DNA from 4 places in the Aerococcus sp. L_32 genome. Region 1 is predicted to be linked to each of the others. Evidence: riboswitches for the same ligand, from Rfam matches in the RefSeq annotation. Region 1 holds a riboswitch; each other region holds the start of a gene.
What was found. A riboswitch is a leader RNA that binds a small molecule or an ion and turns the genes downstream of it on or off. The one in region 1 is predicted to bind FMN.

Region 2: it holds a riboswitch for FMN, as region 1 does, so the genes downstream of both, ribD (bifunctional diaminohydroxyphosphoribosylaminopyrimidine deaminase/5-amino-6-(5-phosphoribosylamino)uracil reductase RibD) here and ACRCJ0_RS05295 (energy-coupling factor ABC transporter ATP-binding protein) in region 1, are expected to answer to the same signal.
Region 3: it holds a riboswitch for FMN, as region 1 does, so the genes downstream of both, ribD (bifunctional diaminohydroxyphosphoribosylaminopyrimidine deaminase/5-amino-6-(5-phosphoribosylamino)uracil reductase RibD) here and ACRCJ0_RS05295 (energy-coupling factor ABC transporter ATP-binding protein) in region 1, are expected to answer to the same signal.
Region 4: it holds a riboswitch for FMN, as region 1 does, so the genes downstream of both, ACRCJ0_RS05230 (energy-coupling factor ABC transporter ATP-binding protein) here and ACRCJ0_RS05295 (energy-coupling factor ABC transporter ATP-binding protein) in region 1, are expected to answer to the same signal.

The regions. Positions count from the first base shown of each region.
Region 1 covers NZ_JBOEQF010000051.1:5,601-13,621, reverse strand. Annotated here, with positions in the region: partial or broken gene ACRCJ0_RS05305 (acyltransferase family protein) at 1-1,078, shown strand, start outside; gene ACRCJ0_RS05300 (OsmC family protein) at 1,214-1,663, shown strand; FMN riboswitch at 1,738-1,863, shown strand; gene ACRCJ0_RS05295 (energy-coupling factor ABC transporter ATP-binding protein) at 1,983-2,825, shown strand; gene ACRCJ0_RS05290 (energy-coupling factor ABC transporter ATP-binding protein) at 2,801-3,733, shown strand; gene ACRCJ0_RS05285 (energy-coupling factor transporter transmembrane component T family protein) at 3,734-4,522, shown strand; gene truA (tRNA pseudouridine(38-40) synthase TruA) at 4,547-5,404, shown strand; gene aroD (type I 3-dehydroquinate dehydratase) at 5,560-6,342, shown strand; gene fabV (enoyl-ACP reductase FabV) at 6,575-7,774, shown strand; gene ACRCJ0_RS05265 (fructose bisphosphate aldolase) at 7,888-8,021, opposite strand, start outside.
Region 2 covers NZ_JBOEQF010000049.1:5,714-13,734, reverse strand. Annotated here, with positions in the region: gene ACRCJ0_RS05175 (bifunctional 3,4-dihydroxy-2-butanone-4-phosphate synthase/GTP cyclohydrolase II) at 1-1,193, opposite strand, end outside; gene ACRCJ0_RS05170 (riboflavin synthase) at 1,194-1,796, opposite strand; gene ribD (bifunctional diaminohydroxyphosphoribosylaminopyrimidine deaminase/5-amino-6-(5-phosphoribosylamino)uracil reductase RibD) at 1,797-2,891, opposite strand; FMN riboswitch at 3,012-3,133, opposite strand; gene ACRCJ0_RS05160 (endonuclease III domain-containing protein) at 3,228-3,866, opposite strand; gene ACRCJ0_RS05155 (methylated-DNA--[protein]-cysteine S-methyltransferase) at 3,951-4,478, opposite strand; gene ACRCJ0_RS05150 (tautomerase family protein) at 4,578-4,961, opposite strand; gene ACRCJ0_RS05145 (cupin domain-containing protein) at 5,203-5,637, opposite strand; gene ACRCJ0_RS05140 (DUF4298 domain-containing protein) at 6,059-6,361, shown strand; gene ACRCJ0_RS05135 (MurR/RpiR family transcriptional regulator) at 6,462-7,202, shown strand; gene ACRCJ0_RS05130 (6-phospho-beta-glucosidase) at 7,297-8,021, shown strand, end outside.
Region 3 covers NZ_JBOEQF010000032.1:8,686-16,706, forward strand. Annotated here, with positions in the region: gene ACRCJ0_RS03825 (DEAD/DEAH box helicase) at 1-492, shown strand, start outside; gene ACRCJ0_RS03830 (DUF4298 domain-containing protein) at 1,151-1,465, opposite strand; gene ACRCJ0_RS03835 (hypothetical protein) at 1,504-1,734, opposite strand; gene ACRCJ0_RS03840 (cupin domain-containing protein) at 1,887-2,321, shown strand; gene ACRCJ0_RS03845 (tautomerase family protein) at 2,564-2,947, shown strand; gene ACRCJ0_RS03850 (GNAT family N-acetyltransferase) at 3,038-3,451, shown strand; gene ACRCJ0_RS03855 (DNA-3-methyladenine glycosylase 2) at 3,615-4,520, shown strand; gene ACRCJ0_RS03860 (methylated-DNA--[protein]-cysteine S-methyltransferase) at 4,533-5,060, shown strand; gene ACRCJ0_RS03865 (endonuclease III domain-containing protein) at 5,069-5,707, shown strand; FMN riboswitch at 5,799-5,920, shown strand; gene ribD (bifunctional diaminohydroxyphosphoribosylaminopyrimidine deaminase/5-amino-6-(5-phosphoribosylamino)uracil reductase RibD) at 6,040-7,134, shown strand; gene ACRCJ0_RS03875 (riboflavin synthase) at 7,135-7,737, shown strand; gene ACRCJ0_RS03880 (bifunctional 3,4-dihydroxy-2-butanone-4-phosphate synthase/GTP cyclohydrolase II) at 7,738-8,021, shown strand, end outside.
Region 4 covers NZ_JBOEQF010000050.1:5,629-13,649, reverse strand. Annotated here, with positions in the region: partial or broken gene ACRCJ0_RS05240 (acyltransferase family protein) at 1-1,070, shown strand, start outside; gene ACRCJ0_RS05235 (OsmC family protein) at 1,206-1,655, shown strand; FMN riboswitch at 1,726-1,851, shown strand; gene ACRCJ0_RS05230 (energy-coupling factor ABC transporter ATP-binding protein) at 1,971-2,813, shown strand; gene ACRCJ0_RS05225 (energy-coupling factor ABC transporter ATP-binding protein) at 2,789-3,724, shown strand; gene ACRCJ0_RS05220 (energy-coupling factor transporter transmembrane component T family protein) at 3,721-4,509, shown strand; gene truA (tRNA pseudouridine(38-40) synthase TruA) at 4,531-5,388, shown strand; gene aroD (type I 3-dehydroquinate dehydratase) at 5,559-6,341, shown strand; gene fabV (enoyl-ACP reductase FabV) at 6,571-7,770, shown strand; gene ACRCJ0_RS05200 (fructose bisphosphate aldolase) at 7,916-8,021, opposite strand, start outside.

The sequences.
Region 1 (8,021 bases):
GATTGCCTTGTTGACTTATGAAGGCTCTTGGATTGGTTTCCTATTGAAATTTAAACCCTTGCGGTGGTTAGGTCAACGTACATTCCATATGTATTTATGGTATTACCCAATCAATGTGCTGTTCCATATGGTACCAACCAGCCAGAATCGGTTTACAAATAGTATTTGGCCACAAGTCATTTTGATTATTATCCTGTCGTGTTTATCTTATGCCTTACTAGAGGAAAAAAGATGGCCGGTGCCGGTTTTCAATGAAGTGCGTAACAACCAACCCGTCCATCTTTTTACTAAGGTTCGTAACTTGTTTAAAGAGCCGGCACCCTGGTTGACCCGCATTTTATTCATTGCATTTGCCCTCGTTTTCCTAGGAGGCGTGAGTGCGGTGGCGGTGTCTAAACCGGCTGACAATGTGACGGTAGAGGAGCAGCAAGCTGCTGAACAAGCCAAGAAGATTGAAGAACTGAATAAACAAAGGGCTGAGCAAGAGAAGCAAGCTGACGCTAGTCTGTCAACTTATAAAGACAGTTTAAGTGAGGCGTCGCTAGGATTTTATGAAGGGATTCCAGATGAACAAGCCCGCTTTGCCTATCAATTACCGGTAACCTTTATTGGTGACTCCCTCATGGTGGGCGAATCAGAGGGTTTGTACACCTTGTATCCTAATGCTATTGTTGATGCGGCGGTTGGTCGACAGTTATATACCTTAATTGGCTATCCAGCTAGCTTAGAAGCACAGGGTATGCTAAAAGATGTCGTTTTGGTTGACCTAGGTGCGAATGGTGGCTTTACGTCAGCTCAATTGTCTGACTTCTTAGATGAGATTGGCCGGGATAAAACCATTTTCCTAGTCAATACCCATGTCGACCGTCCTTGGGCATCTGATGTCAACAAGACTTTAGCTGAAGCAGCTAGTGACGATAGTGATTCAGTATATTTACTGGATTGGCATGAATTCTACAGCAACCACGAAGAAGCGTCCACTTGGTTGAGCCAAGACGGGGTCCACTTTAATCCAGACGGAGGCCAAGTGTGGTTGCAGTTTATCACCAACGGTATGTACGTAACCTTGAAACAATAAAATTTCCATATATAAATGAATCATTCGGTGAAAAGGCAATTGCGGATTTGAGTGCAATTGCCTTTTTTGTGTTGGAAATTAAGGGTATAATGACCCATATTAGAGCGTTATCAAGAGGATGGAGGCAATGCGCATATGGCTGAGGATAAATTGTTGTATACGACACGGGTGCATAATGATCAAGGACTTAAGGGAACGGCCTGGGTTGAAGGGGAGAATGAGCTGCGGGTTCAAACGTCAAGTCCTTTGAAAGCGAATGAGCCTGGGACGAACCCAGAACAATTGATTGCCTTATCATGGGCTACGTGTTTGAATGCGACCATCGAAATTGCTTTAGACCGACACGGTATCAAGGGTATGACCAGTGAAGTGGTCGTTCAAGTGGATTATAAATTAAACCAGGAAACGACCATTACTTATTTTGATTTTAAAGTAGATGTCTATCTCGATTTACCACGTGATCAGGCGGAAGCTATTGTCTATGAGGCAGAAGAACGTTGTCCGGTATCTCAAATTATCGGTGATTATCCTTATACGGAAATGGTGATTCATGCTAATGATCTTGGGGATGGTACAAAGGCATAAACAAGGTGTCTTGACATCTAATCATTGCTTTTACTGGTGGATTTGTGTAGACTAAACTAAGTGAAAAACAAATGAAATGTCTTCAGGGCAGGGTGCGAGTCCCGATCGGCGGTAAAGTCCGCGAATTACCAGGTAAATCAGGTGATTGAACTAGTGGAATTCTAGTACCGACTGTTACAGTCAGGATGGAAGAAGCGTATAGCAGGATGAACGAGACGGCGATGCAAGTCTAGCTGGACTTGGGCTTCTTTGACAAACTCTTCCAAGTAACGTTGGAGGAGTTTTTTTCTTAAATATATTAAGTGAGCGAGGGAACAAGATGGCGAAACCGATTATTCAGGTTCAAGATTTGTCTTTTCAATATAGTCAATCAGACGAGAAATTAGCTATAGATGGCCTATCAACGACTATCTATGAAGGTGAATGGCTAGCAATTATTGGCCATAATGGGTCGGGGAAATCGACCTTTTCAAAATTATTAGTGGGCTTACTAGAAGCCAAGTCAGGAATCATTCAGGTGGACGATAAGGTCCTTTCTATGGAGACCTTATGGGATATCCGTAGTCAAGTGGGGCTAGTCTTTCAAAATCCAGACAACCAATTTGTTGGGGCAACGGTTGAAGAGGATGTGGCTTTTGCCTTGGAAAATATGGGTATGCCGGTTGATGAGATGCATGCCCGTGTTGAGTCTGCCTTGAAACGGGTTAAAATGTGGGACTATCGCGACAGGGAACCCGCAGCCTTATCAGGTGGTCAAAAACAACGAGTAGCTATTGCGGGTGTGATTGCTGTGGCACCGAAAATCATTATTTTAGATGAATCGACTTCAATGTTAGATCCTGAAGGGCGTGACGAATTGATGGCAGTCGTGGCGGATATCAAACAAGATAATGCCCTGACTGTGATTTCGATTACCCATGATTTAAACGAGGCGGCGGAAGCTGACCGGATGCTTGTCTTTAAAGAAGGGCAAATTATTAAAGAGGGGACGCCAGCTGAAATCTTTACTTACGGGAATGATTTAACTGAGATTGGTTTGGATGTGCCTTTTTCTGAGCAACTAAAAAGCGCTCTTGCTAAACGCGGTGTGGCTGTGCCGGATGCATATTTTGATGAAGAAGGGTTGGGTGAATGGTTATGCAAATCGCATTTGAACAAGTAGGCTTTACTTACGGTGCTGGGACACCGTTCGCCAGTGTAGCCTTGCATGATATTAACGTGACGATTCCAGATGGGTCATATACGGCGATTATTGGCCATACAGGGTCAGGAAAGTCGACCATTACCCAACACCTTAACGCCTTGGTACAACCAACTGTAGGCCAAGTACGGATTGGTGAGACGGTTGTATCAGCTGACTCTAAGCCAAAAGACTTGAAGAAAATCCGCCAACGAGTAGGGATGGTCTTCCAATTTCCTGAAGGTCAACTATTTGAAGAAACTGTTATTAAAGATGTCATGTTCGGTCCTATGAATTTTGGTGACGGTGAAGCGACAGCCCGCGAGAAAGCTGAAGCGGCTTTAGCAGCAGTGGGGATTGCCCCGACTTTATTTGAGCGGTCACCTTTTGAGTTATCTGGTGGGCAAATGCGCAGGGTAGCCATTGCTGGGGTGATTGCCATGAAACCGGAAGTACTGGTATTAGATGAGCCAACTGCTGGACTGGATCCAAAAGGTCGGATGGAAATGATGTCAATGTTCGACCGCTTGTACCGAGACCAAGGGTTGACGATTGTTTTAGTGACCCATCAAATGGAAGATGTGGCAGCATATGCCAACCACGTGATTGTGATGGATGGTGGGACTTGTGTGAAAGAAGGGACGCCAGCTGACATCTTTGCGGACCCTGCTTGGTTAGCCAGCCACCAATTGGCTTTACCGGACGCAGCTGATTTTGCCTTTAATCTACAAGGTAGATTAGACCGCCAGTTATGGGACACAGCGACTGACGTCCCATTAACGGTGGATGCTTTAGCTGACTTAATTGTTGATAAATTGGCTTTAGCAACCGGGCAAAATGACGACGACAAGTTAAGCGGATTTATTACAGGGGAAGGGGGCCAATTATAGATGAAAGATAAATTGATTATTGGCCGGTACATTCCCGGTAATTCCTTGATGCACAAACTGGACCCAAGGGTGAAATTGGTGGGCTTGATTGTCATGATGTTGCTGGTGTTTGCGGCAACTGATGTCACGACCAATATCGTCATGATTGCAGTGGTTACGAGTTTGGTCTTTTTAACTGGGATTTCTTTAGGGATATTTTTACGTGGTTTAAAACCCATGATTGCTATTATCATTTTTACGGTAGCCCTACAAATCCTCTTTACGCATACTGGGGACGTCCTGTGGTCATTTGGTCCACTAGCCTTAACAACTGGTGGTTTATCCAATGCGGCCTATATTTTTGTCCGCTTCCTATTGATTATTTTCCTATCGACGATTTTGACTTTGACTACTCAACCCCTGGCTATTACCGATGCCATGGAAGCCTTGTTGAAGCCTGTTCGTAACATTTTGCCAGTCCATGAGATTGCCTTAATGTTATCGATTGCCTTGCGATTTGTCCCGACCCTACTAGAAGAGGCAGATAAGATCATGAATGCACAGCGGGCACGTGGTGTAGACTTTTCAGAAGGGAATATCCTTGAGCGGGTAAAAGCCTTTATTCCAGTCCTAATTCCCTTGTTTATTTCTGCCTTTAACCGAGCTTACGACCTAGCCACTGCCATGGAAGCGCGTGGTTACAAGGGTGGTGAAGGCCGGACCAAGTACCGTCAATTGCATTGGGGCAAACTAGATACCCTTGCCAGTATCTGTCTTGCGGTTTTGACCGTTGTCATGATTATCTTATAGCCACTAGTAGAAGGAGGGCGCATTTTGCCTAGATTTAAAGTAACCTTGCAATACGATGGAACACCATTTGTCGGCTTCCAGGTGCAACCAAATGGCCACACTGTACAAGAAGCCCTTGAAAAAGCCTTAAAGCTCATGTCAAAAGGACAGACGATTCCTGTTGTTGGGTCAGGCCGGACCGATTCAGGTGTTCATGCCCTTGGCCAAGTCATTCATTTTGACTATCCAGCGGAAATTGGTGAGGAAGCGGTCTTAAGGGCAATGAATTCAATCCTTGATGATGCTATTCGAATCACTAAGGTTGAACGGGTGGAAGATGATTTCCACGCCCGTTTTCATACTAACGGTAAGAAGTATATTTACAAGGTAGATACGTCCAAGTTTCCGTCACCATTTACTAGACAGTATATGTACCACCATCCCTACCGGACGGATATTAAGCGTATGCAGGAGGCCTTAAAGGACATTATCGGCGTTCATGATTTTAAGTCCTTCTGTTCGACTAAAACGGATAAAACCAACTTTGTCCGAGAAATTTACCGGGCCGAAGTGACGGCTGACCCGGATGCAGAAACCTTGACCTTTGTCTTTGAAGGGTCAGGGTTCTTGTACAATATGGTCCGGATTTTGGTGGGCACAACGCTTCAAATTGGGGATGGGTTAAGACCAGTTGACGAGATGAAACGGTTGATCGCAGCCGAAGACCGGAATGAAGCAGGGCCCACAGCAGCCGCACATGGCTTGTATTTATCGGAGGTTTATTACCTAGGGCTAGAGGGCCGCCGGCAGGTTTCGCAGGCTTATAGCGACTATAAAGTTGGTTTAAGTACTCCTGTGGATGCAAGTATGAGCTTAGATACAAATTCAGATGAAGACTTTTAGGAATGGTCGACAAATTTGATGATATGAATGAAGAATAAGTTCTTTAATCTTTGGTCACAAATTTTATATAGCTTAAAAGGCAAAAACTCGATACAATATACATATCAAATTGTATCGAGTTATTTATTTTGCCTTGATGTCAGAAGGAGTCCAACATGAAGAGTGTAAAAATTGCTTCCTTGAAGTTCGGGGAGGATAGACCAAAAATTATTATTCCCTTGGCCGAGGATAATACGGTAGATATTATTAACTGTGCCAATTTCTACCGCCGTCAACCAGGCGATATGGTGGAATGGCGGATTGATTACTTTGACGATTTCGACGAGCTGGAAGAGTTGGTTGAATTGAGTAAACGGGTGAAAACCTCTATTCAAAAACCCTTACTTGCCACCTTTAGAACCTTGAGCGAGGGCGGGGAGTCAGCTATTGGCAAGAGCCAGTATGTTGAAATGTACCGGTATTTAATCCAAGCCAAGGCTGTCGACGCTATTGATATCGAGTTTGAGCGAGGCCAGGACATCTTAGACAACCTGATTCCTTACGCCCACAAACACCAAGTCAAAGTCATCGTTTCCTACCATGATTTTGTGAAAACCCCTTTGGAAAATGATATAGTCAAGCGCCTACAAAAGATGGGTCAGTCAGAGGCGGATATTGTGAAAATGGCCGTCATGCCCCACGATGAAGCGGAGGTATTGGCTTTGATGAACGCGACCCACCAAGCGTCCACATTAATCGACCAACCCTTGATTACCATGTCGATGGGCCGTTTAGGTAAGATTACCCGAATTGCCGGGGAAATCTTCAAATCAACGGCTAGCTTTGCCACTATAGAAGGTATGTCGTCTGCTCCTGGGCAAATGGACGTTGAAGATGTGGAAGAATGCATGAACTTGTTGAATTTACGTGTAGATGACCTGGATGATGACGATTTCTAGGATATAATATGTTTCTAGGGTTGAAAAACGGCCATTAAGTAATGAAAATACGCATATGACAAGAGAGGATTGCAGGGTAAAACCGCAGTCCTTTTTGCTTTCAAAAAAATTTTCATTAAAGCTTTGATTTTTGATATAATCATGTAAAACTTTACTACTAGTTTCCTTAACTATATAATTAAAAAGTGAATTATCAAAAAATTGAGAAATTAGTAAATATTAGGAGACTTATATGACTTTAGAATTTAAGGCGAAAATGCGTGGAAATGTCCTTGTTGGTGTGAATCCGATGGGGTTGAAGCAAGAAGTAAACAATCAAATTCAATATGTTAAAGACCAAGGGACCTTTGAAGGGCCGAAGAAAGTTTTGGTATTAGGGGGCTCATCTTCTTATGGATTGGCTAGTCGGATTAACCTGGCTTTTGGTGCGGGGGCAGATACGATTTCAGTTTCCCACGGTGGGGGACCACGATCTGAGAAAAACCTTGGTAAGCCAGGCTGGTATAATAATATCTTTTTCCGCCAAGCAGCAGAGGCTGAGGGGCTAATCGCGAAAAATATTATGGCAGATGCCTTCTCTAACGAAGCGAAGGACCAAGTGATTGACTTCATCAAGAATGAATTCGGCGGAAAAGTGGACTTTGTGGTCTATTCATTAGCTTCAGGACGCCGTACAGACCCAAATACAGGGGAAACTTACAATTCAGTGATCAAATCAATCGGCCAAGAAGTTGTGGGACCAAACGTCAACCTACAAAAGGAAACCTTCTATGAACAAGTGCTTGAACCGGCCTCAGAAGCCGAAATTGAGGATACCGTAAAGGTTATGGGTGGAGAAGACTGGCGGATGTGGATGAATGCCTTACAGGAAGCGGACGTGCTAGCTGAAGGCGTTGAGACTGTCGTTTATTCTTATTTGGGGGCTGAATTAAACGAGTCATACTACAATAAGGGAACTTTAGGTCGCGCTAAAGCGGACTGTGACAATGCTGCCGCTTTAATCAATAAAGACTTAAAAGATATCAACGGAAAAGCGACTGTCGTTGTAGCAACTGCTGTAACAACTAAAGCTTCATCAGTTATTCCATTCTTCCCAGTTTATTGTCTGGGATTGTATAAGGTAATGGAAACACGCGGCCAACATGAAACGCCAATTATGCATATTGACCGGATTTTCCGTGACATGTTGTTTGGTGATAAGCCAGAGTATGATGACGAGGGCCGTTTGCGTCCGGATTCATGGGAATTAGATCCAGAAGTACAAGCTGAAGCCAAGGTTTTAATTGAACAAATCAACCAAGATAACTTCAATACAGATTTCACAGCTTGGGATACCTTCATGAAAGAATTCTTGAATTTAAATGGCTTTGAAGTGGATGGTTATGAAGAAACACCAGTGACTTATGAAGCATTAGTGAATTTAAAACCCTAAATAGCGATCATCATCAAGCACGGTAAGGAAGACGCGTTCGACTTATCGTGTTTTTTGCTATAAAAAAGCTCAGAGGACTAAAATCCCCTGAGCATGATGTATATTAAAATAGTTTATCTCTTGTTAACGGATGCGTCGTAAATGGTATCAATAGCACTGGCTAGTAAGTCATTGAATTCGTCATCTGCTTGGCTTGCTCGTAAATCGGACGCGAGGGCACGTGAGAATGACGCAATCATGTCGTGGT
Region 2 (8,021 bases), on a different contig from region 1:
AAGTCTAATAAGTGTCCCATTTTTACTTTTTTAGTGATTAAGTAGTTTTCATCATCCGGATTAGCGGCCATTTCAATACTCACGCGGTTCGCTACTTGGATACCAGATGCTTCTAATTGTGCGATTTTATCAGGATTGTTGGTCATAAGGTCAATGGATGTCATACCCAGTTCCCCTAACATTTGTGCAGCCGTATGGTATTCCCTTAAATCATCTGGGAATCCTAGGGCATTGTTAGCTTCAACAGTATCCAGTCCTTCTTCTTGTAACTGGTAGGCTTTTATTTTATTGATTAAGCCAATACCGCGACCTTCCTGTCTTAAATATAAGAGAACGCCTTGGCCAGCTTCATTGATCTTCCGCAGGGCTTCATGTAATTGCTCTCCGCAGTCACACCGGTTTGAGCCCAATACATCTCCCGTTAAACATTCAGAATGCAAACGCGTTAGGACCTGTCCCTTACCTGAAATATCCCCTTTGACCAAAGCTACATGTTCTTGATTATCTACATCGTTGATAAAAGTATGGATAGTAAATTCACCAAATTTTGTCGGCATTTTAGCTTGTGATACATGGTGGGTATGACGCTCAGTTTTTAACCGGTAGTCTTGTAAGCCTTTAATGGTGATGACTGGCATCTGCCACTTCTCTGCTTGCTCAAGCAATTCGGCTTGGCGCATCATCGTACCGTCTTCGCGCATAATTTCTACACAAACACCCACTGGATTCAGACCAGCTAATTTCATTAAATCAACCGTTGCTTCTGTATGACCATTTCGCTCCAAGACACCATTTTCTTTCGCCACCAATGGGAAAACGTGGCCCGGACGGTTAAAGTCGCTGGGTTGGCTAGCCGGATTTGCTGCTTCACGCATGGTTAACCCACGTTCAACTGCGGATACACCTGTACTTGTCTCTTTATGATCAATGGATACCGTAAATGCGGTTGTATGTGGGTCTGTATTATCATTCACCATTGGCGATAAATTCAACCGACTAGCTACTGCTTGACTCATTGGCTGGCAAATTAACCCTTTAGCATGAGTCGCCATAAAATTAATATTAGCTGTTGTTGCAAACTCTGCTGCACAAATTAAGTCTCCTTCATTTTCTCTATTCTCATCATCCAAAACCATGATAATTTGTCCCGCTTGTAAAGCTGCTAATGCGTCTTCGATTGTTGAAAAATCCATCTATACCCGCTCCTTCACTGTAAATTGCTCAATATACTTGCCGACAATATCATTTTCTAAATTCACGATAGAGCCTACTTGATAGGTTGAAAAAATTGTTTGTTCACTGGTGTGAGGAATGATTGATACTTTAAATGTATCTCCTTCAACTCCAGCAACCGTTAAACTTGTACCATCAATAGCAACAGATCCCTTCATGATGATATAGCGCATTAATGGTTTACTTGTTTGAATCGTGTACCAATTAGCGATACCATCCGCCTCAATTGCGGTGATTTTACCAATACCATCAATATGGCCACTTACAATATGACCACCGAATCTTGCATTTGCCTTCATCGCCCGTTCCAGATTCACGCGGCTATTGTTAGCAATTCCTTCTAAAGACGTTTTCGCAATCGTTTCTGGCATCACTTCAACTTGGAAATTAGTATCGGTGTAATTCGTCACGGTAAGACAAATGCCGTTCACACTAATAGAGTCACCTAGATTGACATCGGATACTATTTTTTCCGAGGCAATGGTTAAAAGAAGTCCTGCATCATTGTTGATAGCCTCGATACTTTCAATATGGCCAATATCTTCTATAATTCCTGTAAACATTTAACCCACCCTACTTTCTATCAAAATGTCGTCGCCAAATTGGGTAATTTCACTGATATGACTGGTTACCGCTTGGTCCATATGTGGAAAACCGAAACCACTGATAGGACTATACTGGTCAAAACCACCAATGACTTTGGGCCCAATATAAGTGTGGATTTCTTGGATTAAACCTGATTCAAGTAGCGAAGCATTTAGTCTTGATCCACCTTCAACATAAATACTTTGAATACCTTGTTGGCCTAGTTGTGTGATTAAATCAAGTAAATCTACTTTGTTATCCTTTTCCTTCACAACCAATAGCTGGCAGCCAGCTGCTTGATAGGCTTGGTGATCTTCTGGGTCCTGATTAATTGTCGCAATAATTGTGGGCGTTTGCTTCGCTGTCGCCACTAATTGGCTGTTTAAGGGGAGCTTCAAGCTACTATCACAAACAATACGGATAGGATTAAGCCCCTCAAAATCGTCAATTCGAACAGTTAACGATGGATCATCCAAAAGCGCAGTCCCTATGCCAACCATAATGGCTTGGTTACTGTGGCGTTGGTAATGCACATGCTCTCGTGCAATTTTGTCCGTTATCCACTGGGAATCCCCAGTATAGGCGGCCGTTCGACCATCTAGGGTCATGGCATATTTCATGGTGACATAGGGGCGTTGATGAGTCATAAAGTAATTGAATTTACGGTTAAGATCTTCACTCTCTTTGGCTAATAGACCCGTTTCTACTTCAATATGGTGGTTTCTTAGTTCCTGGATGCCTTTTCCAGCAACCAAAGGATTCGGATCAATTGCAGCAACTATCACTTTTTCAATACCCGCTTCGATAATAGCTTGCGTACAAGGCGGCGTTTTACCAAAATGACAGCAGGGTTCCAGCGTGACGTACATAGTTGCCCCTTTTACATCATGCCCTTGTTCGCTGGCATCCTTTAAGGCTTCTCTTTCCGCATGCAAACCACCATACTGCTGATGATAGCCTCGACCGATGATTTGGCTATTCTTTACGATAACTGCACCAACCATAGGATTAGACCTTGTCCAACCCTGTCCTAATTTGGCTAGGTCAAGTGCTTCTTGCATATAGTCTTTCATTCACTCATCCTTTCTCTAAACAACAAATAATCCAGTCAGAGTGACGAAAAAAAGCCCTAGAAATAAGATTCCTAGGGCACACAAATAAACTATAGACTTATAGTATTCGTTTATTTTGATTCTACTCTTCTTCCATCCAGACTCTACTGTCGGTCTCGGAATTACACCGAGTCAGCCCCTAATTAAAGGAGGTCGCGGACTTTACCGCCGGTCGGGAATTACACCCTGCCCTGAAGATTTTATTTGAATGTTTATGGTGATATCATACGGTATTAAAAAGAAAATGTAAACCCAAATGTATTTTTTAAATTAAAAATATATACTATAGAGTATTTATCATGGGTGATTGGATAAAAAATTTCCCTTCACCTGGCCATTTTTACCCAAGTATAGTTTGCCAAACTCATCAATTAAGCCATGGAATTCCTGGGCTTCCTCATAAGTGAAGTCATCCGGTAGGTTAATCTCTTGGTAAAGGCTTTGATAGGTTGTGTACGAATTGCCTGTCAACCAACTGAATAAACGCCTAGCGTAGGCATCAGCGATAAACGCTGGTTGGTCAAATATAAAAACGCGAAATACGTCAGCTGTTTCAAACCCTACCCCGTGTAATTTCAAGATTTCACTTCGCAACTGTTTTCCGTATGCATACTGCATGGCTTGATAATCCCATTTGTGGTTATCAAACCATTGGAAACTGGCTTGAATTGCTCGCGCCTTGTTGCGGTAGAAACCACTTGGTCGAATCAGCGTTTCTAATTCTTCTAACGGGAGCTTTAAAATTCCTTCTGGCAAAAAACCAGTAGCTGCGTTCAAGTTATTTAGGGACTTTTCAACGTTACGCCAGTTGGTATTTTGAACAAGGATAGCCCCCAGGATTATTTCTACCTTATAATCAGCAGGCCACCAACCTTGTGGGCCCATTTCATTTAATAAGGTATCGTATAACTTTCTAATAGCTAATTTATTCATCATCTCACCCTAAATTATTTTGCCGTTATGTGGTATTTTTCCTTGCATCTTCATGTAAAAATTAATGGATTCCTATTAGCGTCACACCTATACTTGGTGGTTGTCTAGCTTGGATTGGTCAAAGCCTTCCAAAGCCAACAAGGCAATTTTGCGGTCGATACCACCTGCATAACCAGTCAATGCACCATTAGTGGCTACAACTCGGTGACATGGAATTAGAATCGAGATGGGATTGTGGCCAACAGCACCGCCAGCTGCACGAGCTGAACCCCTTTTCCCAGGAGTGGTTAAAGCAACTTTATCAGCTAATTCCTTATAACTAGTCGTTTTGCCGTAAGGGACATTAATCAGTGCGTTCAGGATTTGCTTACGGTAAGGCGTTACTTCTGGATCCAAAATGTTTGGGTCAAGAGTTGGGTTCTCACCAGCAAAATAAGCATCTAACCAATTCTTGACTTGTATGATTACTGATGTTTCAGCTGCTGCCATTGTTTGCATGACGTATTGACTACCGAAGTATTTTTGGTCAGCAAACCACACTCCTTTAATGGTTTTATCGTCGCTCACGATAGCAATTTGGCCAAGTGGTGAGGTGTAAGATGATTTGTAATACATGGTAATCCCTCCTGGGCTAAGATGACAGATACCCTAGCTATCTCAATAAAAGATGGGGATAGCTAGGGTATGGCTTTTATGTACTTGTAGTAATGCTATTTATTCTGCGTACTGTGCAATACCATTACCAAAGGACCAGTTCTCTTTATTTACTTCAACTAAGTTGATAAAGACATCTTCTTTGCGAATATCTAATTGGTTATTTAAATTGTCAGCAACCGTCTTGTATAAAGCTTTTTTTACTTCAGTTGTACGTCCCTCATTCATCGTGATTTGAATGATCACGATACCTTCTGTACGGTCAACACCTAGGTAATTGGTAGAAAATATCAGTTCTTCAGCTTTTAAATCATTCACAATAACGAACTTATCTTCTTCAGGGATTCCAATCGTTTCAAGCATAGATTCGTAAACTAACTCACCTAGTTGTGTCTTAAATTCTGCAGTCTTACCTTCTAATAGATCAATTCTAACTAATGGCATGTAGCACACTCCTTATCTTTTTGCATAATATTATTATATATGAAAAATTAATTAAATTGCTAGTTTCACCCTACAACAATTTTTAGAAGTACCCTACTATACATTGATTGATATATGTAAAGGAATAATTTTTTATAGAGACTTGTTGATTTCTAGCATAAAAAAACCGATAACGCTTTTAAGGTCATCGGTTTACTTGGTTTAACTATTGTTTGTACTTTTTATGCATTTCATGTTTGTTTTATTCATTTGGATCGCTTTCAGCATCTTCTTGAGTGCCATGAACAGTACCAGGTACGTGGTCAGGGCTAGCATAAATGGTGTACAGTTTTAATGGTACGCTCCCCCGATTGGTGATATTATGCCATAAACCTAGTGGCACAAAGACTGCTTCATCTTCTCCAATTTTTTGTTCAAAGGATAAATCGTCCTCAGCAGGACCCATCTGGCAAAGACCCTCACCTTGCTCGATACGGATAAATTGATCACTTTCATGATGTACTTCTAAACCAATATCACCGCCTACAGGAATTTCCATAACAGTCAACTGCAACTTGTTACCTGTCCAAATCGTCGTACGAAAATTTGTATTCTCTAACGTTTCTTTTTCAACATCTATAATATACGGCTTTTTGTCGTTATCTACATTACCAGTCAGAAATTTATTATCAGTCATCATAATCCCTCCTTATCTATAATTTTACTCCTTATATATTTAAATGCAAATATATTGTGAATCAGTGATCATAAATAATTTTGTTGCTTGCTGTTTATTTTTAGTTTATGCTTTTTTTAATTATTCATTCATATTCAGAAAGGCGTTTTATCATGAAATCACTTATTCAATTTTGGCAACAGTCATTTAATTTTAAACAACAAATAAGTTGGCGCCAAGCATTATCTAGGATTTTAACAAACCTTATTTTTATTATTATACTCTACTTTATTGCTTTAATTGCACCTCCTTCATGGGAGGAACCTATTGCTTATTTTGTCCAAGTTTATACGATCATTTCAATCGTACCAACAATTACCACTATCATTAGCGCAATAAAATAATCATCCAATGTATATTCTTTAAGAAAGTTGGGGGTAACGTGAAGAACACTGATAATTTTTATGAAATGGAAGATAATTTCTTGAAGATTAGTAAAGAAGTTGCAGCAATGTCAGATACTTTAGAAAAATTTGAGCAGACTGTTTCAGATATTCAATTATTTCTTAAATATTATGGTAGCAAAGACTGGTTTAATCACCGGAAAATGGACGAAGAAGGCCTATTGTCGGACGCTAGTACAACGGCTGTATTAGGCGAGGATTACGCTTATGACTTAGTCATGGATATCGTTGATTTGACAAAGAAAATGAAAATTATTGGTGATGAATTAACAGAAGAATAGCTTATTATCTAATGGAAGATTAAATGGGTTCTTTGCTACACTTTAAGCTTTTGTTTTCACTACTTTAACATCATATTATAAAGGACTGATACGCTTGATAATGGATAAACTAAATGATGTAACAAATTCCTATAAAAAAAATTCAACTTTCTATATATTAAGTTTATTCTTTCAAGAACATATTCACGAAGTTCCTTATATTACAATGGATGAGATAGCTAATAGGACCTTTGTATCAAAAAGTCAAATCTCGAAATATGTCAGATATCTAGATTATAAAACTTACATTGACTTTAAAGATGCTTGCTTAGAATATCTTGAATCTTTAGAGGGACGCCGTTTTGATTTACAGAGGTCTAATAATGCAAAAGATAATATTGTAAACTTTACAGATACTATGGTGAATGGCCTTAATACTTTAACAAATTCAGTAGATTATATTCGTTTAGATTTATTAACTGAACAACTCGCCGCAGCAAATACTGTATTTGTCTTTGCCCAGGGAGATGTTCGCTACCTCTGTTATCAAATTCAAATAGAGCTACAAGTGATTAATAAAAATATTATTATTTGCGATGTTGACTTTCAACATTTCTACAATATTAGTGACAATGATTTATTATTAGTACTCAGCGTTAACGGTAATACTTTCAAGTACAATAAGCGTGTAGTGAAGAGGCTTGAGGAGACTCATGGGATGAAATGGCTCATCACTTGTCAAAATAATCTAAGCTTTAAGGGACAACAGTTATATGTTCCCATACAGCATGAAAAATTTAATACAATCCTTTTTAAATATATTATTGATTTATTAATCTTTAACTTAAAACAACACTACTAAAATGGTTAGTCAAGGAAGTTTCCTTTAAAGAAACTTCCTTTTTAAGTAGCAACTCCTTCCTTATACTTTTGTAATACGAAAAGGAGGAATATACATGTCATTTCCAGAAAATTTTTTATGGGGCGGAGCAACTGCTGCGAATCAAACAGAAGGAGCTTATAATATCGATGGTCGAGGTCTTTCAAATCTAGATTTTATGCCTTACGGAGAATTACGCTTCCAAGTGGGTACAGGGAATTTAGACCCTAAATCTTTGCCAGCAAACACTTTCTTTCCCTCAAGAGTCGCCATTGATCATTACCATCACTACAAAGAAGATATTGCACTAATAGCCAAAATGGGATTTAGAGTTTATCGATTATCTATCTCTTGGTCAAGGATTTATCCTAAGGGAAATGAGTCCAAACCAAATCAGCTTGGTTTGGATCACTATCTAAATGTTTTTAAAGAATGTCGTAAGTATAATATTGAACCATTAGTGACTATCAATCATTTTGATATCCCTATGTATTTGGTTGATGAATATGGTGGTTGGAAAAATCGTCTAACTGTTGAATTTTATTTAAAATTTACGGAAACATTGTTTAAGCATTATAAAGATTATGTCAAATATTGGCTTACTTTTAATGAGATCAATATGGTCTTGCATTTCCCTTTCGTCGCAACAGGCTTAACTTTTAATCCAGATGATAATAGGGAACAGATTACAACTGATGTGATCCACCATCAATTAATAGCAAGCGCTAAAGCAACTCAGCTTGCTAAAAAAATAAATCCAGATTTTCAAATTGGGTGTATGTTGGCTGCTGGAAGTTATTA
Region 3 (8,021 bases), on a different contig from region 1:
TATTCTTACGATTTGGCAAAGTCATTCCCAAGGATTCCAAACTTAAAAAATAAGGAAAAATTTATTAAGATTGGTAAGGAATTAGCTAAAATACATTTAAATTATGAGCATCAATCTCATTGGCAAGAAGTTAAAGTTGATATAAATGACCATAACCCAAGTTATAAAGTTAAGAAAATGAAGCACCCCAAAGTGCGCAATGAAAACGGAAAATTAGTGAATGATTTATCAAAAATAATCTTTAATGATGATATAACTATTGAAAATATTCCAGAAAAGGCTTATGAGTATGTAGTTAATGGTAGACCCGCAATTGAATGGATTATTGATCAATACCAGGTAAAAATAGATAAAAAATCTGGTATTGTTGATGATCCTAATGAATTTAGTGAAGATCCGAAATATATTTTAAATCTATTACTTTCAATTATTACTGTTAGTATGAAGACTTTAGAATGGATTGATCAATTACCACCACTTGAAGGAGTTTAAGCATATTAAATAAGATAAATGACTAGTCTATTTTATGGTGTTAATTGGTGCAAATTTTATCTATTCGTAACTTTTTATATGTTATTTTATACACTTTTAGATTTTCAGAGTTTGGATATATAGGGATTGATCAGTATAGATTCATCATAAATATTGATATTCTAGTTCTCAAAACGTTAATTGCTGCAGTCGTTGCGAATTTATTCGCTTACGAATGGAGTATGGGACGGAGATTTCGCAAGAAATCGAGTACCATTCAATTATTCAGTTCAAGACATCTTTCTTCATGGAAGGTGTCTTTTTTATTTGCCCAGAAAGTTTAAGTTGCACACCTGATGTAGAAGTTAGGTAGCAGGCACAAGGTGTGGAGAAGGAGGAGAGAGGTATGGATGTACTATGGGACGGAGACTTCCAAAGAAGTCGAGTACCAATCCATATACAAATCAAAAAGACATTTCTCACTTATGTGGGAAATGTCTTTTTTGTTTTTTTTGTGATAAACAGCCTAATAGCAATAAAATACCTGGATTAACTTATCCTAAAGCTTCTATTTTTGATAGATGCGCCAAATTAGGCTAAATATAATAGATGATAGCTATCTACCACTTAAAATTCACTTTAATTAGCAGTAAATAACTAAATTTTTATTATTGAGGGATTAGGAATTAGAGCTGTCTTCCAATAAGCTTTCACCAATACTTTTTAGTTTATTGGCTAAATCCATAATATCTATAACAAGGTCATAGCTGTAGTCTTCTCCTAGTACAGCTGTTGTACTAGCATCTTCAAATAAGCCTTGTTGTTCCATATTTAAATGTTTAAACCAAGTCTCACTGCCATAGTATTTAAGGAATAGTTTGATATTTGGTAGGTATCTTTCAAAATTTTCCAGGGAATTAGACATGACCTCAATTTCTTTAGAAATCCTCAAAAAATTTTCTTCCATCTCATAAAAATGTTCAGTATTTTTCAAGTTATCCCCAACTTTCTTAAAGCTTATCAATTTGACGATTATTTTATTGCACTGATGATGGTGGTAAATATTGGAATGATTGATACGGTACTATAAATTTGGGCAAGAGAAACAATGGGTTCCTCCCATGAAGGTGGTGCAATTAAAGCAATGCCGTAGAGAATAATAATAAAAATAAGATTTGTTAAAATCCTAGATAATGCTTGGCGCCAGCTTATTTGCTGTTTAAAATTAAATGCCTGTTGCCAAAATTGAATAAGTGATTTCATGATAAAACGCCTTTCTAAATATGGATGAATAATTAAAAAAAGCATAAACTAAAAATAAACAGCAAGCAACAAAATTATTTATGATCACTGATTCATAATATATTTGCATTTAAATATATAAGGAGTAGAATTATAGATAAGGAGGGATTATGATGACTGATAATAAATTTCTAACTGGTAATGTAGATAACGACAAAAAGCCATTTATTATAGATGTTGAAAAAGAAACGTTAGAGAATACAAATTTTCGTACGACAATTTGGACAGGTAGCAAGTTGCAGTTGACTGTTATGGAAATTCCTGTAGGCGGTGATATTGGTTTAGAAGTACATAATGAAAGTGATCAATTTATCCGTATCGAGCAAGGTGAGGGTCTTTGCCAGATGGGCCCTGCTGAGGACGATTTATCCTTTGAACAAAAAATTGGAGAAGATGAAGCAGTCTTTGTGCCACTAGGTTTATGGCATAATATCACCAATCGGGGGAGTGTACCGTTAAAACTGTACACCATTTATGCTAGCCCTGACCACGTACCTGGTACTGTTCATGGCACTCAAGAAGATGCTGAAAGCGATCCAAATGAATAAAGCAAACATGAAATGCATAAAAAGTACAAACAATAGTTAAATCAAGAAAACCGATGACCTTAAAAGCGTTATCGGTTTTTCTATGCTAGAAATCAACCAGTCTCTATAAAAAGATATTCCTTTACATATATCAAACAATGTATAGTACGGTACTTCTAAAAAGTTGTTGTAAGGTGAAACTAGCAATTTAATTAAATTTTCATATATAATAATATTACGCAAAAAGATAAGGAGTGTGCTACATGCCATTAGTTAGAATCGATCTATTAGAAGGTAAGACCGCAGAATTCAAATCACAACTAGGTGAGTTAGTTTACGAATCTATGCTTGAAACGATTGGAATCCCTGAAGAAGATAAGTTCGTGGTTGTTAATGATTTAAAAGCTGAAGAACTGATATTTTCTACCAATTATCTAGGTGTTGACCGTACAGAAGGTATCGTAATCATTCAAATCACAATGAATGAGGGACGTACAACTGAGTTGAAAAAAGCTTTATACAAGACAGTTGCTGATAAATTAAATAGCCAATTAGATATTCGCAAAGAAGATGTCTTTATCAACTTAGTAGAAGTAAATAAAGAGAACTGGTCCTTTGGTAATGGTATTGCACAGTATGCGGAGTAAATAATTTGAATTCTACTTTTTTGAAGTCATTAATGGTGTTGTTTATACAGTGATAATAATATAACTTTATATTTGATGATGGGAGGATATATGATACGAGATATTAAAGTTGAAGATGCATCGTCGATTGCTCTAATAGCTAGGGTTAGTTTAGGATATAACGTTACAATTGAAAAAGTAGCATCAAATATTTTAAACATTCAAAATCATTTTACAAAAGTTTTTGAGAAAGAAAATAGAGTAGTTGGTTTCATTCAAGCTGAGGTATATCATACACTATATTCAGATTCTGGCTTTAATATTCTAGGACTAGCGGTTTTACCTGAATATCAAGGACAAGGTATAGGTAGTGAGTTGATGGACGTGTTGGAACAGGAGAAAAATCTCAAACAATATAACTTTATTCGGTTGAATTCGGGTGTTGAAAGAGTAAAAGCACATCAGTTCTATCAGCATAAAGGATATGTTGCAACCAAAGAACAGAAGAGATTTATAAAACTATAATACTTTATTTAAATACCCTAGCTATCACTCTAAACTAGTGATAGCTAGGGTTTTGTTGTTGAAATGCAGTTTACTATACTAGTCCCGAAATTTAAAAAGCCAGATAGTGTTATTTATTTGCAATAGATGATGTTAAAATGGATTTAGTTAAAGGAGTTGTGGGATGATGACGTCAGACTTGCTACAAATTAATTTACCAGAAATATGCGCTTGGTCATCGATTATGGGGTATTTAAGCCGAACGACTAACGAAGTGATGTACAAGATGATAGGCGGTAAATTACGAAGAGCCTACAAGGTGGATGGAGAAATTTACTTATGTGAAATTAGTCCAGATACAAATCAAGAATATCTTCAAGTGCGGATTTTAAATGACCTAAAGTGGACTGACAACGCGAAATTTTATATCACGCGTTATATCCGTGACTGGTTTGATTTAGATACTGACCTCACCGATTTTTATATTATGGCGGAAAATGATCCACTATTAAGTAACCTGACCCAGCATTTTTATGGCTTAAGATTAGTTGGCATGCCTGACTTTTACGAAGTCATCACTTGGGGCATTCTTGGCCAACAAATTAACCTAATCTACGCGTATACCTTGAAACGTCGTTTTACAGAAAAATATGGAGAACCGATCAACTTCGAAGGGGAAACTTACTGGATTTACCCACAACCAGAAGCGATTGTCCAATCCACTGTTGAAGATCTTCGCCAACTAAAACTAACTCAGAGAAAAGCTGAGTATCTAATGGAAATTTCAAAGCAAATTACCGCTGGAAAAATGTCAAAAATCTATTATCAACAATTTCAAACTGCCAAAGCAGCTGAGAAAGAGATGACAAAAGTTCGTGGTATCGGTCCATGGACTGCCAATTATGTACTGATGCGCTGCTTACGACTCGGTGATGCCTTCCCAATGGCAGATATTGGCTTATTAAACGGGATCAAACAAATTGAAAATCTCGATATTAAACCTGATAAAGAGCGACTACTATCTCTACAAAAAGATTGGGGTTCTTGGTCTGCCTATGCTACTTTTTACATTTGGCGCCTATTACACTAAGGAGGAAATGCGATGTATTACAAATCATCTTACACCTCACCACTTGGTCAAATGACTATCGTGAATGATGAACATGCGATTAAAGGATTGTGGTTTAGTGATCAAAGATACTTTGGTGGTAAATACGACTTACAGACTATGATAGAAGGAGAAACGCCAGTGACAAAGCAAGTAAAAAATTGGTTAGATGCTTATTTTGCTGGTGAAAATCCCACACTTGATCCAACTATTCTAGCCCCTGAAGTAACGCCTTACCGTAAGCAAATCCTGAACGCACTGATTCATGTCCCTTACGGCCAAACGACTAGCTATAAGGAATTAGCTGATCAAGTTGCTTTAAATGCTCCTGGGAAAAGGGGTTCAGCTCGTGCAGCTGGCGGCGCTGTTGGCCACAATCCTATCTCGATTCTAATTCCATGTCACCGGGTTGTAGCCACTAATGGTGCATTGACTGGTTATGCAGGTGGTATCGACCGCAAAATTACCTTGCTGGCTTTGGAAGGCTTTGACCGGTATAAGCTAGAGAAACACCAAATTTAGGGAGCACTATGAAACAAATCAATATCAGAAAATTATATGACACGCTATTCACAGAAATGGGCCCACAAGGATGGTGGCCCGCAGAAAGTAAAGTAGAAATCATTCTGGGTGCTATTTTAGTACAGAACACTAATTGGCGAAATGTGGATAAATCTTTAAACAATTTAAAAGCAGCAACCGCCTTTTTGCCGGAGGAGATTTTAAAACTAAATGTAGAAGACTTAGAAATACTTATTCGCCCCAGTGGCTTCTACCGTAATAAAGCAAGAACGATACAGGCAACCTTTGAGTGGTTTAATGACCATAATTGGGATTATCAAGCGATTTCCGACCAATACGGCGACCATCTAAGGAGCGAATTATTGAAAATTCGAGGCATAGGCTTTGAAACGGGGGATGTCTTCCGAGTTTATATTTTTGATCAACCAGCGTTTATCGCTGATGCCTACGCTAGGCGATTATTCAGTTGGTTGACAGGAAATTCGTACACAACCTATCAAAGCCTTTACCAAGAAATTAACTTACCGGATGACTTCAATTATGAGGAAGCCCAGGAATTCCATGGCTTAATTGATGAGTTTGGCAAACTATACTTGGGTAAAAATGGCCAAGTAAAGGAAATTTTTTTATCAAATCACAAAAAATAAATACTCTATAGTATATATTTTTTGTTTAAAAAACACGTTTGGGTTTACATTTTCTTTTTAATACCGTATGATATCACCATAAACATTCAAATAAAATCTTCAGGGCAGGGTGTGATTCCCGACCGGCGGTAAAGTCCGCGACCTCCTTTAATTAGGGGCTGACTCGGTGTAATTCCGAGACCGACAGTAAAGTCTGGATGGAAGAAGAGTAGAATCAAAATAAACAATTACTATAAGTCTATAGTTTATTTGTGTGCCCTAGGAATCTTATTTCTAGGGCTTTTTTTCGTCACTCTGACTGGATTATTTGTTGTTTAGGAAAGGATGAGTGAATGAAAGACTATATGCAAAAAGCGCTAGATTTGGCTAAGCTAGGCCGAGGTTGGACCAAGTCGAACCCCATGGTGGGTGCAGTCATTGTGAAAAATGATCAGATTCTTGGCCAAGGTTACCACAAGCAATACGGCGGTCTCCATGCGGAAAGAGAAGCCTTAAAAGACGCTTTTGAAAAAGGCCATGATGTCAAGGGGGCAACGATTTACGTAACCCTTGAACCTTGCTGCCACTTCGGCAAGACGCCGCCTTGTACCCATGCCCTTATAGAGGCGGGTATTGAAAAAGTGGTGGTTGCTGCAACTGATCCGAATCCACTAGTTGCTGGAAAAGGCATCCAGGAATTAAGAAACCACCATATTGAAGTAGAAACGGGTCTTTTGGCTGAAGAAAGTGAAGATCTTAACCGTAAATTCAATTATTTTATGACCCGTAAGCAACCCTACGTCACCATGAAGTATGCCATGACCCTTGATGGTCGAACAGCTGCTTACACTGGGGATTCCCAGTGGATAACGGACAAAACTGCACGTGACCATGTCCATTACCAACGCCACAGTAACCAAGCCATTATGGTTGGGATTGGGACAGTGCTTGCGGATGATCCAGCGTTAACTGTTCGAATTGACGATTTTGGGGGGATTAATCCTATCCGTATCGTTTGTGATAGTAGCCTGAAGCTCCCCTTAACCAGCCAATTAGTCAAAACTGCTAAGGAAACGCCTACAATTATTGCGACAACTAATCAGAATCTACAAGATCACCAAGCCTATCAAGCAGCCGGTTGCCAGCTATTAATTGTGAAGGAAAAGAATGCCAAGGTAGATTTACTTGATTTAATCACCCAACTAGGCCAGCAAGGTATTCAAAGTATTTATGTTGAAGGTGGATCAAAACTAAATGCTTCGCTACTTGAAGCTGGTTTAATCCAGGAAATCCACACTTATATTGGTCCTAAAGTTATTGGTGGTTTTGACCAGTATAGTCCTATCAGTGGTTTCGGTTTTCCACATATGGACCAAGCGCTCACAAGTTATATCCAAGCAATCACGCCATTAGGTAAGGACTTTTTGATAGAAAGTAGGGTGGATTAAATGTTTACAGGAATTATCGAAGATATTGGCCGTATTGAAAGTATCGAGGCCATCAACAATGATGCAGGACTTCTTTTAACCATTGCCTCGGAAAAAATAGTATCCGATGTCAATCTAGGTGACTCTATTAGTGTCAACGGCATTTGTCTTACCGTGACGAATTACACCGATACTAATTTCCAAGTTGAAGTGATGCCAGAAACGATTGCGAAAACGTCTTTAGAAGGTATTGCTAACAATAGCCGCGTGAATCTGGAACGGGCAATGAAGGCAAATGCGAGATTTGGTGGTCATATTGTAAGTGGACATATTGATGGTATTGGTAAAATCACCGCAATTGAGGCGGATGGTATCGCTAATTGGTACACGATTCAAACAAGTAAACCATTAATGCGCTACATCATCATGAAGGGATCTGTTGCTATTGATGGCACAAGTTTAACAGTTGCTGGAGTTGAAGGAGATACATTTAAAGTATCAATCATTCCTCACACCAGTGAACAAACAATCTTTTCAACCTATCAAGTAGGCACTATCGTGAATTTAGAAAATGATATTGTTGGCAAGTATATTGAACAATTTACAGTGAAGGAGCGGGTATAGATGGATTTTTCAACAATCGAAGACGCATTAGCAGCTTTACAAGCAGGCCAAATCATTATGGTTTTGGATGATGAGAATAGAGAAAATGAAGGAGACTTAATTTGTGCAGCTGAGTTTGCAACAACAGCTAATATTAATTTTATGGCGACTCATGCTAAAGGGTTAATTTGCCAGCCAATGAGTCAGGAAATAGCTAGTCGTTTGAATTTGTCGCCAATGGTGGAGGATAATACAGATCCACATACAACCGCATTTACGGTATCCATTGACCATAAAGAGACAAG
Region 4 (8,021 bases), on a different contig from region 1:
TGTTGACTTATAAAGGATCTTGGGTTGGTTTTCTATTGAAATTTAAACCCTTGCGGTGGCTTGGTCAACGTACATTCCATATGTATTTATGGTATTATCCAATCAATGTGTTGTTCCATATGGTTCCAACCAGTCAGAATTGGTTTACTAATAGTATATGGCCACAAGTCATTTTGATTATTGTCCTATCCTGCTTGTCTTATGCCTTACTAGAGGAAAAAAGATGGCCGGTGCCGATTTTTAATGAAGTCCGAAATAATCAACCCGTTCGTCTATTTACAAAGGTACGTAATTTGTTTAAAGAGCCGGCACCTTGGTTGACCCGTATTTTATTCTTAGCGTTTACCTTCATATTCCTTGGTGGTGCGAGTGCTGTTGCAATTTCTAAACCAGCAGACAATGTGACAGTAGAAGAGCAGCAAGCAGCTGACCAGGCCAAGAAGATTGAGGAATTGAATAAACAACGGGCTGAACAAGAAAAACAAGCAGACGCGAGCCTATCAACCTATAAAGACAATTTAAGTGAGGCGTCACTAGGATTCTATGAAGGGATTCCTGATGAACAAGCCCGCTTTGCCTACCAATTATCTATAACCTTTATTGGTGACTCCCTAATGGTCGGTGAATCGGAAGGTTTATACACCTTGTATCCTAATGCTATTGTTGATGCGGCGGTTGGTCGCCAGTTATATACCTCAATTAGCTATCCAGCTAGCTTAGAAGCACAGGGAATGCTCCATGACACGGTTCTTGTTGACCTAGGAGCTAATGGGGGCTTTACGTCAGCTCAATTGTCTGACTTCTTAGATGAGATTGGACGGGATAAGACGATTTTCCTAGTCAATACCCATGTCGACCGCCCTTGGGCAGCTGATGTCAATAAAACCTTAGCTGAAGTGGCCAGTGACGATAGTGATACCATCTACTTATTGGACTGGCATGAATACTATAGTAACCACGAGGAAGCGTCCACTTGGTTGAGTCAAGACGGGGTCCACTTTAATCCAGACGGAGGCCAAGTGTGGTTGCAGTTTATCACCAACGGTATGTACGAAGTCTTGAAAAAATAAAATTTCTATATAAAATTGAAACATTAGATGAAAAGGCAATTGCGGGTTTGAGTGCAATTGCCTTTTTTGCTAGGAGTATTAAGGGTATAATGGCCCATATTAGAGCATAATCAAGAGGATGGAGGCAATGCGCATATGGGTGAGGATAAATTGTTGTATACGACACGGGTGCATAATGATCAAGGGCTTAAGGGAACGGCCTGGGTTGAAGGGGATAATGAGCTGCGGGTCCAAACGTCAAGTCCTTTGAAAGCTGATGAGCTTGGGACTAACCCAGAACAACTGATCGCCTTATCATGGGCGACGTGCTTGAATGCGACCATCGAAATTGCTTTAGACCGACACGGTATCAAGGGTGTGGCCAGTGAAGTGGTCGTTCAAGTGGACTATAAATTAAATCAGGAAACAACCATCACTTATTTTGATTTCAAAGTAGATATCTACCTCGATTTACCACGTGACCAGGCGGAAGCTATAGTCTATGAGGCAGAAGGCCGGTGTCCGGTATCTCAGATCATCGGTGACTATGCTTATAAGGAAATAGTGATTCACACTAATGATCATGGAGATGGTACAAAGAGATAAGGTGTCTTGACATCTGATCATTGCTTTTAATGGTGGATTTTAGTAGACTAAACTAAGTGAAAAACAAATGAAATGTCTTCAGGGCAGGGTGCGAGTCCCGATCGGCGGTAAAGTCCGCGAATTACCAGCAGCAATAGGTGATTGAACTAGTGGAATTCTAGTACCGACTGTTACAGTCAGGATGGAAGAAGCGTATAGCAGGATGAACGAGACGGCGATGCAAGTGGTTAGCTGAATTGGGCTTCTTTGACAAACTCTTCCAAGTAACATTGGAGGAGTTTTTTCTTAAATATTTAAAGTGAGCGAGGGAACAAGATGGCGAAACCGATTATTCAGGTTCAAGATTTGTCTTTTCAATATAGTCAATCAGATGAGAAATTAGCTATAGATGGCCTATCAACGAGTATCTATGAAGGTGAATGGCTAGCGATTATTGGCCATAATGGGTCGGGGAAATCGACCTTTTCAAAATTATTAGTGGGCTTACTGGAAGCCAAGTCAGGTACCATTCAGGTGGACGATAAGGTCCTTTCTATGGAGACCTTATGGGATATCCGTAGTCAAGTAGGGCTAGTCTTTCAAAATCCAGACAACCAATTTGTTGGGGCAACGGTTGAAGATGATGTGGCTTTTGCCTTGGAAAATATGGGTATGCCGGTTGATGAGATGCATGCCCGTGTTGAGTCTGCCTTGAAACGGGTTAAAATGTGGGACTACCGCGACAAGGAACCAGCAGCCTTATCTGGTGGTCAAAAGCAACGGGTTGCGATTGCGGGCGTGATTGCTATGGCACCAAAAATCATTATTTTAGATGAATCGACTTCAATGTTAGATCCTGAAGGTCGGGACGAATTGATGGCAATTGTGGCGGATATCAAACAAGATAAGGCCCTAACTGTGATTTCGATTACCCATGATTTAAACGAAGCGGCGGAAGCTGACCGGATGCTTGTCTTTAAAGAAGGACAAATTATTAAAGAGGGTACGCCAGCTGATATCTTTATTTACGGGAATGAGTTAACTGAGATTGGTTTGGATGTGCCTTTTTCCGAGCAACTAAAAAGCGCCTTAGCTAAACGCGGGGTGGCTGTGCCGGATGCATATTTTGATGAAGAAGGGTTGGGTGAATGGTTATGCAAATCGCATTTGAACAAGTAGGTTTTACTTATGGGGCCGGGACACCGTTCGCCAGTGCAGCCTTGCATGATATTAATGTAACGATTCCTGACGGGTCATATACGGCGATTATTGGCCATACAGGGTCAGGAAAGTCGACCATTACCCAACACCTTAACGCCTTGGTACAACCCACTGTAGGACAAGTACGAATTGGTGAGACGGTGGTGTCAGCTGACGCTAAGCCAAAAGACTTGAAGAAGCTCCGTCAACGAGTAGGGATGGTCTTCCAATTTCCTGAAGGACAACTATTTGAAGAAACGGTCATTAAAGATGTAATGTTCGGGCCGATGAATTTTGGCGACGATGAAGCGACAGCCCGCGAGAAAGCTGAAGGAGCCTTAGCAGCAGTGGGGATTGCTCGGACTTTATTTGAGCGGTCACCTTTTGAATTATCTGGTGGGCAAATGCGCCGGGTAGCCATTGCTGGGGTGATTGCCATGAAACCGGAAGTACTGGTATTAGATGAGCCAACTGCTGGACTAGATCCAAAAGGTCGGATGGAAATGATGTCTATGTTCGACCGCTTGTATAGAGACCAAGGGTTGACGATTGTTTTAGTGACCCATCAAATGGAGGATGTGGCAGCTTATGCCAACCACGTGATTGTGATGGATGGTGGGACTTGTGTGAAACAAGGGACGCCAGCTGACGTTTTTGCCGACCCTGCTTGGTTAGCCAGCCACCAATTGGCTTTACCGGACGCAGCTGATTTTGCCTTTAATTTGCAAGGTAAATTAGACCGCCAGTTATGGGATGGAGCGACTCAGGTGCCATTAACGGTAGATGCTTTAGCTGATTTAATCGTTGATAACTTGGCTTTAACGACCGGGCAAAATGACGACGACGAGTTAAACGGACTTAGTACAGAGGAAGGGGTCAATGATAGATGAAAGATAAATTGATTATTGGCCGGTATATTCCCGGTAATTCCTTGATGCACAAACTGGACCCGAGGGTGAAATTGGTGGCCTTGATTGTCATGATGCTATTGGTGTTTGCGGCAACTAATGTCACGACCAATATCGTCATGATCGTGGTGGTCACGAGTCTAGTCTTTTTAACTGGGATTTCTTTAAGGGTATTTTTACGCGGTTTGAAACCCATGATTGCGATTATTATTTTTACGGTAGCCCTACAAATCCTCTTTACCCACACCGGGGACGTCCTGTGGTCTTTTGGGCCACTAGCCTTAACAACTGGTGGCTTGTCTAATGCGGCCTATATTTTTATCCGCTTCCTATTGATTATTTTCCTATCGACGATATTGACTTTGACCACTCAACCTCTGGCTATTACAGATGCCATGGAAGCCTTGTTGAAGCCTGTTCGTAACATTTTGCCAGTCCATGAGGTTGCCTTGATGTTGTCGATTGCCTTGCGATTTGTCCCGACCCTACTTGAAGAAGCGGATAAGATCATGAACGCACAGCGGGCACGTGGTGTGGACTTTTCAGAAGGCAACATCCTTGAGCGGGTGAAAGCCTTTATTCCAGTCCTCATTCCCTTATTCATTTCAGCCTTTAACCGGGCTTATGACCTAGCCACTGCCATGGAAGCGCGTGGTTACAAGGGCGGTGAAGGACGGACCAAGTACCGTCAATTGCATTGGGGCAGAATAGATACCCTTGCCAGTATCGGTCTTGCTGTTTTGACCATCGTCATGATTATCTTATAGCCACTAGAAGGAGGGCGCATTTTGCCTAGATTTAAAGTAACCTTGCAATACGACGGGACACCCTTTGTCGGCTTTCAAGTGCAACCAAATGGGCATACCGTACAAGAGGCCCTTGAAAGAGCCCTAAAGCTCATGTCTAAAGGACAGACGATTCCTGTCGTTGGGTCAGGTCGGACCGATTCAGGCGTTCATGCTCTTGGCCAAGTGATTCATTTTGATTATCCAGCGGAAATTGGGGAGGAAGCGGTCTTAAGAGCCTTAAATTCAATCCTTGACGATGCCATTTGCATCACCAAGGTTGAGCGGGTGGAAGATGATTTCCACGCCCGGTTTCATACGAATGGGAAGAAGTACATCTATAAGGTAGATACCTCTAAGTTTCCGTCACCGTTTACTAGACAGTATATGTACCACCATCCCTACCGAACGGACGTTACCCGAATGCAAACGGCCTTAAAGGACATTATCGGCGTCCATGATTTTAAGTCCTTCTGTTCGACTAAAACGGATAAAACCAACTTTGTCCGGGAAATTTACCGAGCTGAAGTGACGGCTGATCCCGATGCAGAAACTTTGACCTTCGTCTTTGAAGGATCAGGCTTCTTATATAATATGGTCAGGATTTTGGTGGGCACAACGCTTCAAATTGGGGACGGGTTAAGACCAGTTGATGAGATGAAACGATTGATCGCAGCCGAAGACCGGAATGAAGCAGGACCCACAGCAGCCGCACATGGCTTATATTTAGCGGAGGTTTATTACCTAGGACTAGAAGATCGCCAGCAGGTTTCCAAGGCTTATAGCGACTATAAATCTGGTTTAGGGACGCCTATGAGTGCAAGTGGGGACTTAGAGGCAAATTCAGGTGAAGACTTTTAGAGACGGTCGACAATTTTGATGATCAAAATATTGAAGAAGTTAATAAAGAATAAGTGCTTCAATCTTTAATCACAAATTTTATATAGCTTAAAAGGTAAAAACTCGATACAATATACATATCAAATGGTATCGAGTTTTTTATTTTACCTTGATGTCAGAAGGAGTCCAACATGAAGAGTGTAAAAATTGCTTCCTTGAAGTTCGGGGAGGATAGACCAAAAATGATTATTCCCTTAGCCGAGGATAATGCGGTAGATATTATTAACTGTGCCAATTTCTACCGCCGTCAACCAGGCGATATGGTGGAATGGCGGATTGATTACTTTGACGATTTCGACGAGCTGGAAGAGTTGGTTGAATTGAGTAAACGGGTGAAAACCTCTATTCAAAAACCCTTACTTGCCACCTTTAGAACCTTGGGCGAGGGCGGGGAGTCAGCTATTGGCAAGAGCCAGTATGTTGAAATGTACCGGTATTTAATCCAAGCCAAGGCTGTTGACGCTATTGATATCGAGTTTGAGCGAGGCCAGGACATCTTAGACAACCTGATTCCTTACGCCCACAAACACCAAGTCAAAGTCATTGTTTCCTACCATGATTTTGTGAAAACCCCTTTGGAAAATGATATAGTCAAACGCCTACAAAAGATGGGTCAGTCAGAGGCGGATATTGTGAAAATGGCCGTCATGCCCCACGATGAAGCGGATGTATTGGCTTTGATGAATGCGACCCACCAAGCGTCCACATTAATCGACCAACCCTTGATTACCATGTCGATGGGCCGTTTAGGCAAGATTACCCGAATTGCAGGGGAAATCTTCAAATCAGCGGCTAGCTTTGCCACTGTAGAAGGGATGTCGTCTGCTCCTGGGCAAATGGCCGTTGAAGATGTGGAAGAATGCATGAACTTGTTGACTTTGCATGCAGATGACTTGGATGATGAAAATTACTAGGATAATTTGCCTATAGGATTGAAAAACGGCCATTAAGTAAGGAAAATACACATATGACAAGAGAGGATTGTAGGGTAAAACCCAGTCCTTTTTGCTTTCAAAAAAGCTTTCATTAATACTTTGATTTTTGATATAATCATGTAAAACTTTACTACTAGTTTCCTTAACTATATAATATAAAGATGAATCGTCAAAAAAATGAGAAATCAGTAAATATTAGGAGACTTATATGACTTTAGAATTTAAGCCAAAAATGCGTGGTAATGTCCTTGTTAGTGTGAATCCGATGGGGTTAAAGCAAGAAGTAAACAATCAAATTCAATATGTTAAAGACCAAGGAACCTTTGAAGGACCGAAGAAAGTGTTGGTATTAGGAGGCTCATCTTCTTATGGATTGGCTAGTCGGATTAACCTAGCCTTTGGTGCGGGGGCAGATACGATTTCAGTTTCACATGGTGGGGGACCACGATCCGAGAAAAACCTTGGTAAGCCAGGTTGGTATAACAATATCTTTTTCCGGCAAGCAGCGGAGGCTGAAGGGTTAATCGCTAAAAATATCATGGCAGATGCCTTCTCTAACGAAGCGAAGGACCAAGTGATTGACTTCATCAAGAATGAATTCGGCGGAAAGGTGGACTTTGTGGTCTACTCATTGGCTTCAGGACGCCGTACGGACCCAAATACCGGGGAAACTTACAATTCAGTAATCAAATCAATTGGCCAAGAGGTTGTGGGACCAAACGTCAACCTACAAAAGGAAACCTTCTTTGAACAGGTGCTTGAACCGGCTACAGAAGCTGAAATTGAGGACACTGTAAAGGTTATGGGTGGTGAAGACTGGCGGATGTGGATGAATGCCTTACAGGAAGCGGACGTGCTAGCTGAAGGCGTTGAGACCGTTGTTTATTCTTATTTAGGGGCTGAATTAAACGAGTCATACTACAACAAGGGCACTTTAGGCCGTGCTAAAGCGGACTGCGATAAGGCTGCCGCTTTAATCAACGAAGATTTAAAAGACATCGATGGGAAAGCAACAGTTGTTGTGGCAACCGCTGTAACCACTAAAGCTTCATCTGTGATCCCATTCTTCCCAGTATACTGCTTAGGGCTATTTAAGGTCATGGAAGCGCGAGGCCAACATGAAACGCCAATTATGCATATCGACCGGATTTTCCGCGACATGTTATTTGGCGACCAGGCAGAATTTGACGAAGAGGGCCGTTTGCGCCCAGATTCATGGGAATTAGACCCAGAAGTGCAAGCTGAAGCCAAAGCTTTGATTGAACAAATCAACCAAGATAACTTCAATACAGACTTCACAGCTTGGGATACCTTCATGAAAGAGTTCTTGAATTTAAACGGCTTTGAAGTGGATGGTTATGAAGAAAGACCGGTTACTTACGAGGAATTGGCTAGCCTAGAGCCATAATCATAGCATATTTGGATTGCGCACGACGAGTCGATAGGAAAATCAGCTTATCGTATTTTATACAGAAAAAGCTCAGAGGTGGTTTCATTCCTCTGAGCTTTCTTTATTTTATTTTATTTTATTTTATTTACTCTACTGTTTCTTGCTATTTTTTGTTTACAGACGCGTCGTAAATGGTATCAATAGCACTGGCTAGTAAGTCATTGAATTTGTCATCTGCTTGGCTTGCTCGTAAATCGGACGCGAGGGCA